Regions from separate parts of the Senegalia sp. (in: firmicutes) genome, predicted to be linked through region 1. Evidence: a T-box and tRNA genes for the amino acid it is inferred to sense, from the RefSeq annotation. Region 1 holds a T-box; the other holds one or more tRNA genes.

Region 1 (8,653 bases):
ATTAGATAAAACTATTGGTATCAATATAGAATTAAAACTGCTTGATTTTAAAGTCCAATAATCAGCTATATCTAAATCTATAATTTCTAATGGGTTTAAAGTATAATAATCCTTTAAAAATTCTATTTCTTTTTTAAGCCGTTCAAGGTTTATAATGACACTATCACTTTCCTTTAGAGGAGTTAAAGATTTTATAGTGCTAATCATTAACTGTACCTTATATGATCTATAATCATTGTCTTCTTCATTTATTCTGTCAATTGCCCCGGCAGAATAAAGTATATTTTTTATATTTTCTTCAATCATAATTACCTCCTAAAACATCAATAGGTATATTATAACAAAAATTTATAGAGATACCTAGGTATCTCTATAAATTAATAGTATTTTGATATTACATCTTTTCAGGTGCCTCTACCCCTATAAGATAAAGACCAGTTTTTATAACATTTCTTGTAGATTTTACTAATAATAATCTAGCCTTTTTAAGTTCTTCATCATCTATTAATATAGGACATTCATGATAGAACTTATTAAATGCTTGAGCAATATCAACAATATGACGTGTAATAATTGCTGGCTCATATTTATCCATAGCATCTATTACTATTTGTTTGAAATCATGTAATAATCTAACTAAATTTACCGCTTCTTCATTTAAGAGTAAGGAATAATCTATATCAGCACTTACATCTATTTTTGCTTTATTTAATATACTACTTGCCCTAGCATGAGTATATTGAACATATGGACCAGTTTCTCCTTCAAATGACAATGTTTTTTCCCATGAAAAAGTATAATCTTTTATCCTGCTATTAGATAGCTCTTGAAATACTATAGCGCCTATTCCTATTTGTTTTGCAACTTCTTCTTTATTTTCTAAATTAGGATTTTTTTGCTCTATTATTTCTTTTGTTTTATCAACTGCCTTTTTTAAAACATCCTCTAAAAATACTACTCTACCTTTACGAGTACTCATTGTTCCATCTTCAAGTGATACCATGCCAAAGGGAACATGTACGCAATCTTTTGCCCATTTAAATCCCATTAATTCAACCATCTTCATCCATTGTTTAAAATGTAGTAATTGTTGTGAACCAACTACATATATATTTCTATAAAAATCATAGGTTTCTTTTCTATATAAAGCAGCTGCAACATCACGTGTTATATAAAGTGTAGATCCATCTCTTTTTTGTACAAGAGCAGGAGGCATACCATATTTTTCTAAATCTACTATTCTTGCACCTTGAGAATCTTCCAAAATCCCTTTTTCATTCATTATATCTATTACTCTAGGCATTTTATCAGAGTAAAAACTTTCCCCTGTAAAAGAATCATATTTTATATTTAACATATCATATACTCTGTTAAATTCCTTCAAACTTACATCTCTCATCCATTGCCACAATTCTTTAGCTTCACTATTATTTCCTTCTAATTTAAAGAACCACTCACGTGCTTTATCATCAAGTTCAGGATTTTTTTCTACTTCTTCATGAAACTTTATATATAGCTTTAAAAGTTCTGGTATTGGATTTTTTTCTATTACTTCTCTATCTCCCCAAGCTTTATATGCTACAATTAATTTACCAAATTGTGTTCCATAATCTCCTAAGTGATTTATAGCTATAGTATTAAACCCTAAAAAATCATATATTCTATAAATAGAATGCCCTATTACCGTACTTCTAATATGTCCTATGTGAAATGGTTTAGCTATATTAGGTGATGAAAATTCTACTATTACATTTCTATCTTCACCTATATTTGTAGCACCATATTTATCTTCTTTTTCAAATACTTCTTTTAATACAATTTCAGAAAATAACTCTTTGTTTATAAAAAAGTTTACATAAGCACCTTTATTTTCTATTTTTTCAAAATACTTATTATCACCAATCATTTTAACTATATCTTCTGCAATAACATTAGGAGACTTTCTAAATATTTTTGCCATCTTAAAACAAGGCATTGCATAATCTCCCATATCATAACTTGGTGGTGTTTCTACTAATTCTAATACTTCTTCTTTAGATATTTCTTCTACATTTTGATTTATAATTTCTGCTAATTTTTCTTTAAAATCTATCATAATATAACCTCCTAAATATTTTAAATTACTTTTATATACAACAAAAAACTCATCTCTATAAAAGAGACGAGTTTTACCCGTGTTACCACTCTAATTGACATAAAAATCCATGTCCACTCATACTATATTAACGGATTAACCGACTCATCTTACTTTTTTCAGATGGCTTCTCCAAGTCTCTATTCAAATATAAAAATGTATCAGTTTCCACCAATCCTGACTCTCTAAAACTATTTTTATATCCTACTATTCTCTTCATAGAATTTTCATATTAATTTCTATTAAATATATCATACTATTAGATACTATTCAAGTAAAATCTTATCAGTATTTTTGACACCATTTAAGATAGCTTTTTCCATAGTTCTAGCTGCAAGCATTCCAACAGCATTAATATCAGCCTTTATCTTACCCGTAGAGAGCGAAAATATAGTATCTCCATCAAAGGTAGAGTGGGATGGCCTTATAGCTCGTGCAAAACCATTATGTGCCATAGAAGCTATTTTATTCATCTGTGCTTTATCAAAAGTAGCATTTGTTATCACTGCCCCTATAGTAGTATTTTGTCCAAATAAGTTTTTTGCAAACTTATAATTCTTTATCATTTCATCTTCTGTATTTATAAACTCATTTTTCTTATTTATAAGCCCTGAAATTATCTTACCACTTTCATTATCAACTATATCTCCTAGAGCATTTACAGCTACTATAGATAATACTTTTAAATCATCTATCTGTATGCCATAAACTCCAATTCCACCTTTCATAGCACTTTTTAAGCCATATAACTTACCCACACTTGCTCCTATTCCCGCTCCGAATGAACCCTGCTTAAAATTATTTTCGTATGCATTTAAACATGCAGTGTAACCTAGTTTTTTATCTGGGCGTATTTTAGGATTTCCTAAATTCAAATCAAATAAAACAGCACCACAAACTATAGGTACTTTAGCTACTCCTGTATCAAAACCTATATTTTTCTCCTCCAGAAATTGCATAACTCCACTAGCACAATCAAGTCCATATGCACTGCCACCACTTAAAAATACAGAATGAATTTTTTCCATCATATTTTCTGGTTTAAGTAAATCTGTTTCACGGGTTCCAGGTGCTCCCCCTCTTACATCCACACCTGCTATGAAACCTTGTTCTGAAATTATTACAGTACATCCTGTAGGTCCATCTTCATATTCTGCATTTCCTATGAAAATATCTTCTATATCATTTATATTTATTTCTTTCATATATTTAACCTCACTTTAAATTAACAACTGTAACTCCAGTTCCACCTTCACCATATTTACCTATCCTGTATGAATCAATTAATTTGTGGTTTTTAAGTTGCTTTTTTATCCCTTCTCTTAATACTCCAGTACCCTTACCATGTATTATAGTAACTTGATTTAATCCAGACATATATACATCATCTAAATATTTATCTACATCAAGCATTGCTTCCTCTAAATTTTTACCCCTTAAATCAAGTTCTGTCTTAACCCTTTTTGACTTTGTTTTTATCATACCTCTTGTTCTTTCTTCTGTTTTTTCACTTACTTCATCTACTACTTTTTCAATATTATTTACATTGACATTTATTTTCATTATTCCAGCTTGTACAGTTAAATTTCCATCTTTATCTGGTTCTGTTACAACAGTTGCTATTTGGTTTAAACTTAAAAGTTTAATACTATCTCCAGGTTTTAGATTTTTGGGTGGTTTTTTATTGGTTTTTCCTAATATGTTTTCAGATAAACCATCACTTACTTTATCTAAATTACTTTTTAATTTATTTTTAGCATCTTGTATTTGTTTATTCTTTTCTTTTTCTATATCTGTAGATATATTTCTAAGTTCTTTAATTATATCATTAGCTTGTGATTTAGCATTTTCTAATATATCTCTTGCTTCAATTTTAGCATTTCTTAAAGCATCTTTTCTTATTCTATCAATTTTTTCTTGTTTTATTTCTAATTCATTTCTTAATTTTTCTATTTCTTTTTTTTCTCTTTCAGATCTTTCTTTATTTATTTCACTTGTATTTCTATCTTTTTCTATTTGTGATAATACATCTTCAAATTCTATATTTTCTTTAGATAATATCTCTTTAGACTTATTTATTATAATATCATTTAAACCAAGTCTTTTTGATATTTCAAAAGCATTAGATTTTCCAGGTATTCCTATGAGCAGTTTATAAGTGGGACTAAGTGTTTCTACATCAAATTCAACTGATGCATTTTCTATACCTTCAGTAGATATAGCATATAATTTAAGTTCACTATAGTGAGTTGTAGCTATAGTTTTTACATTTTTATCGTGAAGATAATCTAATATAGACATGGCAAGTGCTGCACCTTCTGTGGGGTCTGTACCTGCTCCAAGCTCATCAAATAGCACCAAACTATTTTCCTCTATATTTTCTATTATATTTACTATATTAGTCATATGAGATGAAAAGGTACTTAAGTTTTGTTCTATACTTTGTTCATCGCCTATGTCAGAAAAAACATTTTTAAAAACAGCTATTTTACTACCTATACTACAAGGTATATGAAGCCCCGCTTGTACCATAAGTGTGAGTAATCCTACTGTCTTTAATGTTACAGTTTTACCACCTGTATTCGGCCCTGTAATTATAAGAGAATGAAAATCTTCACCAAAATATATATCATTCGCTACTACTTCTTTATCTGGAATCAAGGGATGTCTTGCTTTTTTTAGAGAAATTTCTCCCTTATTATTTAATATAGGTTTGATCGCATTCATATCTAATGCAAGTTTACCTTTTGCAAAAATAAAATCAAGTTTAGCTAATATATTTTGATTTTCTATTAATTCTTCGCTAACCAAAGCTACTTCTTCACTTAATCTTTTTAATATCTTTTCAATTTCTTTTTGTTCATCAATTTTAAGTTCTTTTAATTCATTATTCAAATTAACAATAGCAATAGGCTCCACAAATAAAGTAGCTCCACTTGCAGATTGATCATGAACTAGTCCTTTGAAGGTAGATCTGTTTTCTCTTTTTACTGGTACCACATATCTATCATTTCTTATAGTAATGATGCTATCTTGTAAGATGGACTGATTTTTCGAGGAATTTATTATTGAATTCAGTTTATTTCTTATACTAGAATTTTTCACTTCCATCTGCCTTCTAATATTTCTTAAAGTAGGACTTGCATTATCTGATATTTCTTCTTCGCTTATTATAGCATTTTCTATTTCCTCTTCTAAGTTTTTATTTAAAGCTAAGCTATAAATATAGCCTTCTATTATAGGATAACTTGAATCCCTATCTCCCTTATCACTATTTATAAAAGTTTTAAGCTTTCTAGATGCTCTTAAACTATCTCCTATTTTAAGTAAAATTCCAGGATAAAGTATTCCACCTTTATTTGCTCTTATAACATTATCTTTGATATCATTAATTCCTCCAAGTGGAGGGTTTCCTCTCTTTAATACCATATTTAAAGATTCTTTTGTTTCATCTTGAGCACTTTCTATTTTTATATAATCTTTCATAGGCATCAAATCATCTACTATTTTCTTGCCTAAATTGGATTCAGCTTTTGTTTTTAATCTTTCTTGAATCTTAAAATACTCTAATGTATTTAAAGATTTACCTTTTATAATATTCAATTTATTCTACACCTCTCTAGAAAATTACTATTTACATTAACCTTTATTTATTTTTCTAATTTCTATTATGAGATTATTTAAAGTTATATTTAATCTATCTATTTCTGATTTAATTTCATAAATTTTTTTATCAATATATTGTGGCCTAGAATCTTCTTTATATATTCCAATATCTTTTCTCTTTACTGGTTCTTCTGTTTTTTTTAATATTACACTAAACTTACCTGATGCTTCTATCATTGCTTTTTCTACATCTTTTTCATTATTTACACCAAATATCCTAAGTTCTTGTCTTAAATTATAAATATTAAATTTTTCTTTTTTCATATTACCTTTTAAAATTTTACCATCCTTTATAAGATATCTTGGTCTACCTTCAATCAATTTAGCAAACTTTCTATTTTTATAAGCAAATATAGCTAAAATAACTTCAAGTGCTGCTATTGTTATTAGTACCAATATTCCATCATGAAATGGGATCTTACGTTCAAGTGCTACTGCACTCATTATATGACCAATACCTGTCATTAAAACAAAATCAAAAGCTCCCAGTTCCCCAATAGATCTTTTACCCATCAACCTAACAGTAATTAATGCTAAAAAATACACACCAATTGCACGTGCCAAATAAATTGGATCTTCTACTAAATGTTTATGCATTATTATTCCTCCAGTTTAGATATTAATATATATTCTAAACTGAAGAATGAAAATTATTCTTTAATGTCCATATTCATTTTTTAATTCTTCTAATTCTTTTTTTAATCTTACAAGTTCTACTTGATTTTCAAATAATTTGTTTTGTAATCCATTTATCATTCTTTCACTTTCTTCTAATTCTTTTTCTTTTAAAAGAAGTGAATCTTTAAAATCTCTTGCTAAAGTAGAATTCTTTTCTTTTTCATTTTTCACATTATATAATTCTTCCTTTGATTCATCTCTTTCACTTTTTATTTTTTCATAATTTGATTTCATATCTTCATTTTCTTCTCTAAGTCTTTCTAATTCTTCAAATGGTTCTTTTATTTCTTCTTTTAAATCCTCTAAATCTAATTTAACTTTATAATATTCATCCGTTATTGTAAAAGCAGTAAGTATTGCAGCCATAGATTGACTAAATTTATTATTTTTATTTATTATTTCTTTCATTTTAGAATCAATATAACTTGCAATATGATGAACATATTCTTCTGATTCTTCTCCTATTACTGTATAATCTTGTCCATTTATCTTAACTATGACTTTTCTTTTTTCAGTCATAAAATCATCTCCTCTAATCAAATATACTTAATACCATTATATAATTAATCTGCTTAAATTTAAAGGGTATGGTTAAAAACCATACCCTTTAAATTTAATCTCTTAAACTTGCATTAAGATTATTAATCAATTTTTCAACTATTTTTTCATGAACTTGTGAAACTTCTTCATCTTTAAGAGTTCTATCCTTTGCTCTATAAATAATAGAATAAGCAACAGATTTTTTATTTTCAGGTATTTGATTACCCTTATAAATATCAAATAAATTTATGCTTTCAACTAGATCTCCTGAGTTTTGCTTTATTATATCTTGAATTTCTTTTACTAATATGTCTTCATCTACTACTAGTGCTATATCTCTAGTTATAGCAGGATATTTAGGTAGTTCTTTATATTTCTTATCTAGGTTAGTTATGGATGATAATATATCTAAATTAATTTCTGATACATAAGTTTTCTCTTTTAATCCATAATTATTTAATACATCAGGATGAATCTCTCCTATTACACCTAAATCAATATCCCCATATATAATATTTGCACATCTCCCTGGATGGAATGAATTATTGTTTTCTTCTACTATATACTCTACATCTTTTATGCCAAGTATAGAAAATAAATTATTTAACATTCCTTTTAAATAGAAAAAGTCAGTCTTACCATACATTCCAATAGTTAATGTTTTATTTTCAGTAGGTAAAATTATTTTATCTGAATCTTTTGGTATAAAAACATTTCCTATTTCATAAGTCCAAGCCTTTTTTACACTATATTTATAATTTCTAGATAAAACATCTAAAGTATTAGAAATTAGTGTAGTTCTCATCACACTATAATCATCACCTAAAGGATTCATTATCTCTACATTTTTTCTTTTTATACTGTTCTTTTCTAAAGATATCTTATCATAAGATTTTGGACTGATGAAAGAATATGTAGTTATTTCATTGAGTCCCATACCTGTTAGAGAGTTTTTTATAGTATCTTCTATTTTTCTTCTTTTTGATTTCACGCCTTTGGTTAAAACACCAATTAAGGGCTCTGACTTAATATTATGGAATCCATATATTCTTCCTACTTCTTCCACTAAATCCGTTTCTATATTTATATCACTTCTAAATGTAGGAATATTTACTTCTATATGATCTTCTTTTTTATATGACTTTAGTTCCAAACTATTTAAGACATCTATCATATATTCATCTGATAGCTCTACTCCTAGCATTTCATTTGCTTTTTTTGGTCTTAATTTTATAATGAATTCCTCTGTTTTATTAGAATATATGTCAAAGTTTCCATCTATTATATTTCCAGAATCAATCATTTCTATCAACTGACAAACTCGCTTGCATGCTTGATCAGAGATGTTTGGATCTAAATCTTTTTCATACTTTGCTGAAGCATCTGTTCTTAATCCTATTTTTTTTGCAGTAAGTCTAATATTTCTACCATTAAAATTAGCAGATTCTATTAATATATTTTTTGTATTCTCATCTACTTCAGTATTTTCTCCACCCATTACTCCAGCAATAGCTATAGGATTTTTATTATCTGCTATTACAAGCATATCTTCAGATAATTTTCTTTCTACACCATCTAAAGTAGTTATTTTTTCATTTTCCTTTGCATTTCTAATAATTATATCATTTCCATTTA
Region 2 (8,653 bases), on a different contig from region 1:
ATTAAAACTTTTAAAGAAAAGAATAATGTTAAAGCTCTACCTAAACAAACTAAATATACTAGTAGTATTGAAGCCAAGAAAAAAACACATGAGATTAGTTATGACTTATATAAGGAAAATAAAAATGTAGATGAAATATCACAAATGCGAGAAATTACAAAAGATACAGTGTTAAATCATTTTGTAAAATGTGAAGAAGAAGGTAAAGATATAAATTGGGAAGAATTTGTAGATAGTGAAAAAGAAAAGGAAATCATGGATGCAATTGAGACTGTAGGTAGAGAATTTTTAAAACCTATTAAAGAAAAAGTGTCAGATACTATCAGTTATTATGATATAAAAACTGTACTTTATAAGGAAAATTATAAAAAATAATCCTACACAATAAATGTAGGATTATTTTTTACTCAAATATTTTTTTGTATTCTTCATATCCTTCTTTTTCTAAATCTTCTTTTGCTATAAATTTAAGTGCTACTCCGTTTATGCAATATCTAAGACCACCCTTATCTCTTGGGCCGTCTGGAAAGACATGACCTAGATGTGAATCTCCTGATTTGCTCTTAACTTCAGTTCTTCTCATGCCAAGAGTTCTATCACTTTTTTCTACTACATTTTGTTTTTCAATAGGCTTAGTAAAACTAGGCCAGCCACAACCTGCATCATATTTGTCTTTTGATGAAAAAAGTGGCTCTCCTGTAACTATATCTACATAAATACCTTCTTTATCATAGTCATTATATTCACTAGTAAAAGGTCTTTCTGTAGCACTTTTTTGAGTTACTCTATATTCTTCATCTGTAAGTTTTTCTTTTAATTCTTCATTTGAAGGTTTATTATATTTTTTATCCATATTCTCATCCTTTTTTAAATTTTGACTTAAATATAATATACCCTACTTAACTTTTTCTAAATTACATTTTTTAATTTATCTCTTTATGTATTAAATTTGTTATTTCAATGAGTTGATTTCTTATATTTTCTCTTATATTATTATCTTCTATATTTTTTTCTACCACTTTGGATATATTGATCAAATGTTCTTTTATAAATTTAAAATCTTCATACTTACCTTTATTTTTTTTATCATCTATGTCTTTTATTATTTCTTTATAGATATGTCTAAATTTATTCTTGTTTTTTATATCCCTTATTCTATACTTTATATTGAGATTAATACTTTTCTTTATCTTATGTAATATTTCAGTAGAATTATCTTCATTTTTATTTGGTAATATTATGATAAACTCATTTCCATTTCTAATTGCAATATCCATATAAGAAATATTATCCTTTATTGCTTTTGATATCATTTTTATATCATCATCATTTATATTTAAATCTATTTTTATTATAATCATTGAATAATTATCTGCATTAATAGGACATATAGTATCTTCACAAATTTTAATCCATAAATTCCTATTGTACAATCCACTTATTTTATCCTTATATGCAAGTGTTATGAGATCACTAAAATTATCTGATTCCATATTATAAAAGTTGACAAAAAAATAATTTTTAAAATCCAAGTCTAATTGTTCTATCTTGATAATATGATCTCTAATTATAACTATATTCTTATCAATTAATTCTTCTTTTATCTGCTCTTTATTATCTTCAATATCTTTAACATATTTTTCATCTATATCTGGATATTGTAATATACCTTCATCATCAAATATAATAAATTTACTTTCTTTTTTAGAAAGAGCATCTTTATTCATAATTTTCACTCCCTATATTTTCTTTAAATAGGTCTATAGTTCTATGATATACTTTTAATATTATATAGTCAACATATTTTAAATATTTAAAATATTACTTTTTTTAATATTTATATTCTTTTATGGGAATATTTAATATTACTATTCTATTAGGAGAGATTATATGACAAATTTTAAAAATGAACCTTTATCTTATTGGTTAGATTCTACAAAAAAGACTAATTATCCTTCACTTAATCAAAATATTGATGTAGATGTATGTATAATTGGAGGAGGCATCTCAGGTATTACAAGTGCCTTTATGTTAAAGAAAAAAGGGCTAAATATAGCACTTTTAGAAGTAGATAATATACTCGAAGGAACCACAGCAAGAACCACTGCTAAGATAACTTCTCAACATGGACTTATTTACAAGAAACTTATTGATCAAGTAGGGGAAAATAAGACTAAGCAGTATATAGATGCAAATGAAACTGCTATTAAATTTATAAAAAATATAGTAAAAGAAAAAAATATTGATTGTGACTTTAAAGAGTTACCTGCATATGTCTATGCAACTACTGATGAATATATTAAAAAAATAAAAGATGAAGTAGATGCTAGTAAAAAACTTGGTATGAATTCTACTTTTGTAGAAAACTTAGATTTACCCTTTGATGTGAAAGGTGCTATTAAGTTTGAAAATCAAGCACAATTTCATCCAAGAAAATATCTTTTAGAATTAGCAGATGAAGTAGATGGTAATGGCAGTTATATTTTTGAAAATACAAAGGTAATAGATATACAAGATGGAGATATAGTAAAGGTTATTACAAGTAATGAAAATATAGTTTCTGCAAAAAAAGTAGTAATAGCCACACATTTTCCTATAGAAAATTTCAGAGCTTTGTATTTTTCTAGAATCTATACCGAAAGATCATATATATTAGGTGCTTTGATTAAAGATAATCTTCCAGAAGGCATGTATATATCAGCAGAAAAGCCAACAAGATCTCTTAGATATCAAGATTATAATGGCAGAAAAATGTTGCTTATAGGTGGAGATGGACATAAGACAGGTCAAGGTGAAGATACAGAAGTTCATTATGAAAATCTTAAAAATTTTGCCAAGGAAAATTTTGATATAGAAGATATTCCATATAGGTGGTCTACTCAAGACTGCATGCCAATTGATGATATACCTTTTATAGGGAAGATAACTAGAAATTCAGAAAATATATTTTTATCTACAGGATTTAAAAAATGGGGTATGACAAATGCCACTGCTAGTGCTATGATTTTAACTGATTTAATAACCAATATAAAAAATCCTTATTCTGAAGTGTTTAATCCATCTAGATTTAATATTAAAGGAAGTTTATCTACTTTCTTAAAGGAAAATTTAAATGTAGGATATGAGTTTATAAAAGGAAAGTTAAAAACTGAAAATATAGATATAGAAGTAGCTACAGGAGAAGGCAAGGTAGTAAATTTAAATGGTAGGAGAGTTGGTTTTTACAAACATAATGATGGTAGAACTTATATAGTTGATACTACTTGTACTCATTTAGGTTGTGAACTTTCTTGGAATAATGCTGAAAAGTCATGGGATTGCCCTTGTCATGGTTCACGATTTTCTTTTGATGGATCTATCATGGAAGGGCCAGCTCTTCAAAGGCTTAAAGTAAAAATAATAGAGGATTAATCCTCTATTTCTATGTCATTTATTATTTCATGATTTCTTTTTATAAGCTTTCTACCACGCCAAGCAAAGGCTCTGTTTCCATATTTCCTTTTAAATGCTTTATTACTCATAGCATTTATTTCTTCATATTCTAATTTATATATTAAATCTTCTTTAAATTCTTTAATATTAGTTTCTTTTATTCCTCCATTGTGGGGACATACTTTTTGACATATATCACAACCAAATAATATATTATCTTTTTTAATTATATCTATATCTAATTCATCTAAATCTTTCTTTTTTTGACTTATATATGATCTACATCTTTTTGGATTGATATCAAAATTCCCAAGTATAATATTTCCTGGACATTTTTCTTTGCATTTCATACACTCAAAGCAAGTTCTATCCATAGCTTTATCAGCTTTAAATGGATGATTATTTATAATATATCCTATGAAAAAATATGTTCCATAATCATCATTTATTAGGTGTGCATTTATTCCATAAAATCCAAGTCCAGCCCTATGAGCTATATACCTATCTACTAAAGGACCTGTATCCACATATGATTCATATTTAAAATTTTCTATATTTTCATCTAAAAAATTAGCTATAGTTTCTAATTTTTCTTTTACTATTACATGGTAATCTTTAGAATAGGTATAATTAGATAGATTAGATTTTTCTTTTGTTTTCATCTTATATGGAAAAAGACATACTATAATAGATTTAGCATCTTTCATGGTTAATGTAGGATCTATCCTCTTTTCTATAGATGATCCTTCAAGTCCTGTAAGGTGATCTTTTTCTTCTCTATTAACAAGTATTTCTTTTAAATCCATATATGGCCCAATATCAGCTATAGCTAATTTTTCTATCTCTACCCCTTTTGCAAATTCCTTTAATTTTTCTTTCATATAATCATCCTTTTAATTATAGAAATATTTCTTCAAGTTTCTTAGCAAGTCCTTCTTGTGTATTGGTACTTATGATGTCATTATTCGGTAATTCTTTTATTAATTTATCATGAGCATTACCCATTATAAATCCCTTACCTACAGTCTTTAACATCTCTAAATCATTTAGACCATCACCAAAAGCTATGGTTTCTTCTAATTTTATATCATGTTTTTTAAGTACTTCTTTTATAGCATATCCTTTTGATATGCCCTTTGGCATTACTTCAAGACAAGTTTCAAGTGAGAAAGTTATATTTAATTGTCCTGGATATAATTTTTCTATTTTTTCCTTTAAATCAACTAGTTTTTCATGTTCTAAAGCTAAAAAGAAAACTTTAGGTGATTTTATACTTTTTAATTCTTTAAAATCAATTATCTCATAAATAAAGGGAGAGTCTTTTACAAAATCATCTAAATAATCATTCTCTTTTTCAATATACCACTCATTTTCCATATATATATTTTTGTGTATATCTTCATCTATATCTAAATTAATTAACCCTTTTATTATATCTTCATCTATATCATGGCCTATTAATTTGTTTTTACTCCCATCATGAATCCTACATCCATTTGATGTTATAAATATAGAATCTAAATTGAGTCCATTTCTTACAAAATCAATATCTTCATGATGTCTACCTGTTGCAATAAAAAATTTAACGCCCTTATCTATAACTTTTTTTATTGTTCTTTTAGTATAGTCACTTATTTTGTGTTCTTCATTTAAAAGTGTACCATCTAAATCAGATATTATAGCTTTATATTGCATATTTATCTCTCTCCATTTCTTTTGTTTTTATTTCTTAAATCCTTAAAGAAATCTTTCATAATACTTGAACATTCCTCTTGCATTATTCCAGATATTACATCTACCTTATGGTTTAATTTATCATTTTCTACTATATTTAAAACTGAACCACATGCACCATATTTTTCATCCATTGATCCTATAACAAGTTTATCTATTCTGGAATTGACAATTGCACCTGCACACATGACACAAGGCTCTATTGTAACATACATTGTACACCCACTAAGTCTCCATTCATCTAAGTTTATCGAAGCCTCGCTAATAGCAAGTATTTCTGCATGGGCTGTTGCATCTTTATATTCTTCTTTTAAATTATAGCTACTTGCTATTATTTTGCCATTCTTTACTATTACACATCCTATAGGAACTTCTCCTAATTCATATGCAATCTCTGCTTCTGCAAGTGCTTTTCTCATAAAATAATTATTCAAATTTATTCTCCTAATCACAATAAGAGCACCTTGGATTACCAAAGTGCTCTTTTCTATTTATTTTAATCAAGTTTGGTGCTCCCGAGAGGAATCGAACCTCTGGCCCACGCCTTAGGAGGGCGTTGCTCTATCCTACTGAGCTACGGGAGCTTGATTTAAAGCCTCTAATTATTATATATTAATTTACTAATACTGTCAATATGACTAGGCTTTAAATCCATCCAAAAAGTGTTCTATATATTCTTTTAAAGATATTTGCTTTTTCTATATCTTTACTTGCAAATAAGTCTAATTTATATTTTAATTTATCATTTTCATAAACTTCTAATAAAGCAGCTTTTTCTCCTTTTTTTATAGGCAATTTTAATTTATCATCTACTATTACTTTGGTTTTAATTTTATCTTTATTTTTTATCATGGTGTAATTATTATATTCTGGCACTAATTTCACATTTTGGTTTTTGGCTTTATTAAGCTTTATATTTAAACCTTTATCTTTTAGGATTATTTCTTTTTGTTTGAAGTTTTTTATTCCATATTTAAGTAATTCTTCACTTTTTTCTTTTCTGGTTTTTTTATCTTCAGCACCCATAGTAATAGCTATAAGTCTCATTTCCTTATCCCTATTTTCATCTTTAGGTAACTTTATACTTGATACTAAACATAATCCTGCAGCATTTGTTTCTCCTGTCTTCATTCCATCAACTAGTGGCATTTCTTTTAACAATGGATTAGTGTTTTCTTTATATTTACGTGGACTTATTTCCATATATTCCTTATCAGTTACTTCAAGTATTTCAGGATATTGATATAATATATATCTTGCTAATTTATTAATTTCTCTTATAGTCATGGTATTTTCTCTTTTATCTGCTTCTGGAAGGCCATTGGGATTATAAAATATAGAATTTTCAAGCCCTAACTCTTTTGCCTTTTCATTCATTAGTTTCACAAATTCAGCTTCACTTCCTGCAATATGTTCTGCTATAGCAACACATGAATCATTTGCTGAAACTATGAGGATAGATTCTATAAGTACTTCAAGTGGCAACATATCTCCCTTATTTAAATAAAAGGTAGAGCCGTATTCTTTGGGTGGATTTTCCCCTATGGTTACAATGTCAGATAAATGCACCTTTCCTTCCTTTAAGGCATCCTTAGTAACTGCATAGGTCATAAGTTTTGTAATACTTGCTATGTTTAATTTTTCATCAATATTTTTTTCATATAATATTTCTCCTGTTTCAAAATCACTAAGCATTGAACCTTTTAATCCTTCACCTAATTCTGCATAAGTAAATTGACTAGATAATATTAAAATTAAAAGGCATATTATAATTGTTCTTTTCATTTTTTCCCCCTTGTGGATATTATTTATTTAAATATTCATCTGCATTTTTATATTTATTATTAGTTTTTTCACCGACTATTTTTAAAAAATTATTTGTATTAGCATTTTTAAATTTATATTCATCAAAATATTTTTTTAATATATCATATACTTTCTCTCTTCCAAATTGGTCTTCAATATCGTATATCATCATAGCACCTCTTGAATATACTAAAGGTCCGTAATCATGCCATCCTTTGAATTCTGAAAGGGACTTTAATACCTTTGTATCATCCATATATTCCTTTTGTAATTCATAATTATTTTCTATATTATTTTTATAATAATCCCCTGCTACTTTTTCCCCATATTCTTCATATGCATAAATATATTCTGAATATGTTGCAAGTGATTCATCTAACCATGCTTCATCTATCTCATCATTTCCTATGATACCATACCACCATTGATGAGCTATTTCATGTACTATTACAAGTTCTAAACTACCAATACTATTTTTATTATAATAGTTATCTCCTATATATACAATACCCGGATACTCCATTCCACTTGGAAAACTAGTCTGAACTACAGATAATTGTCCATATGGGTATTTACCAAATTTATTATTAAAATGTTTTAAGCTATCACGAGAAAAATTTATAGCCTTATTTTTTACATCTTCACTTACATCATCTAAAAAATATAATTTAATATCAGTATCACCATAATTTTTTACAATCTTTTCAAAATAACTACTAGCAACCCAGGCAAAGTCACGCATTAATTTTGCTTCTATATTCCATACTTTTTTATCTTTCTTTATTTTTTCTTTTAAAATATTACCACTACTTGCTATTTCAAAATCCTTTGGAGCACTTATTTCTATATTATAATTACTTACATCACTATAAAAGGGGTCTCCAATACTATGATAAGGATCTAAATTCCATCCATCTTCATCATATACAGCTGCTATAGGATACCAATTACCAAAATTAAATGTTTTATCTCCATAACCAAATCTATCTTGTGCTGGAGGTAGTTTTACCTTGTATTTCATATCTATATCAATTGCTTTACCTATTTTAAGTTTATTTTTTAAATCTATTTTAAGAATTGTCTTGCCCCTACCTATTAATTTATAGTTTATCTTTTTACCATTTACCTTTACTTCTTCTATATCCATATATCCTTTTTCAAATCCATCTGGATAAGCTGAGTCAAAATCATCAAATAAAAATGGTGCTGTTTCCCTTTTATTAAAAGTATTAGGATAGATATGAAAATACACCTTATTTAAATCTGTATTTTCTTTATTTATATATTTTACATTTTGTTTTGCAATATAAGTTTTTTTCTCTGGAAAAAATTCTGCCTTTATATTATATTTATCTATTGAATCTAAATTCATATCATTGTAATCATCTGTAATTAATGTTTTAGAATTTTCTTTGCTATCATTTTTAATCATTTTTTCTAATGGATTATTAGCACATCCCATAAGTGAAATGATTATTGCTAATACAATAAATAATATTAAAACTTTGTTTGATTTTTTCAAATTATCACCCCTGATATATTTTAAGAGGGCTTAAGCCCTCTTAAAATATTATGCCTTTTCTATTTTTTCTATGCCTCCCATATAGTTTCTTAATACTTCTGGGATTTCAATACTTCCATCTTCTTTTTGATAATTTTCAAGAATTGCAGCTGTAGTCCT

What was found. The T-box of region 1 lies ahead of argS (arginine--tRNA ligase). A T-box ahead of a tRNA ligase gene usually reads a tRNA of that ligase, here a tRNA-Arg.
Region 2: it has a tRNA-Arg gene. The T-box ahead of argS (arginine--tRNA ligase) is inferred to sense a tRNA for this amino acid. The anticodon was not compared.

What each region holds. Positions count from the first base shown of each region.
Region 1 is NZ_JBQCYD010000036.1:6,342-14,994, forward strand. It holds gene ACTHUW_RS09580 (hypothetical protein) at 1-306, opposite strand, end outside; gene argS (arginine--tRNA ligase) at 395-2,092, opposite strand; T-box leader at 2,155-2,363, opposite strand; gene ACTHUW_RS09590 (P1 family peptidase) at 2,401-3,339, opposite strand; gene ACTHUW_RS09595 (endonuclease MutS2) at 3,350-5,728, opposite strand; gene ACTHUW_RS09600 (DUF421 domain-containing protein) at 5,774-6,397, opposite strand; gene ACTHUW_RS09605 (cell division protein ZapA) at 6,458-6,997, opposite strand; gene pheT (phenylalanine--tRNA ligase subunit beta) at 7,092-8,653, opposite strand, start outside.
Region 2 is NZ_JBQCYD010000022.1:9,835-18,487, reverse strand. It holds gene recQ (DNA helicase RecQ) at 1-375, shown strand, start outside; gene msrB (peptide-methionine (R)-S-oxide reductase MsrB) at 404-853, opposite strand; gene ACTHUW_RS07655 (GGDEF domain-containing protein) at 924-1,727, opposite strand; gene ACTHUW_RS07650 (FAD-dependent oxidoreductase) at 1,891-3,411, shown strand; gene queG (tRNA epoxyqueuosine(34) reductase QueG) at 3,408-4,313, opposite strand; gene ACTHUW_RS07640 (Cof-type HAD-IIB family hydrolase) at 4,330-5,127, opposite strand; gene tadA (tRNA adenosine(34) deaminase TadA) at 5,130-5,600, opposite strand; tRNA gene ACTHUW_RS07630 (tRNA-Arg) at 5,674-5,750, opposite strand; gene ACTHUW_RS07625 (D-alanyl-D-alanine carboxypeptidase family protein) at 5,812-6,951, opposite strand; gene ACTHUW_RS07620 (M1 family metallopeptidase) at 6,971-8,494, opposite strand; gene serS (serine--tRNA ligase) at 8,543-8,653, opposite strand, start outside.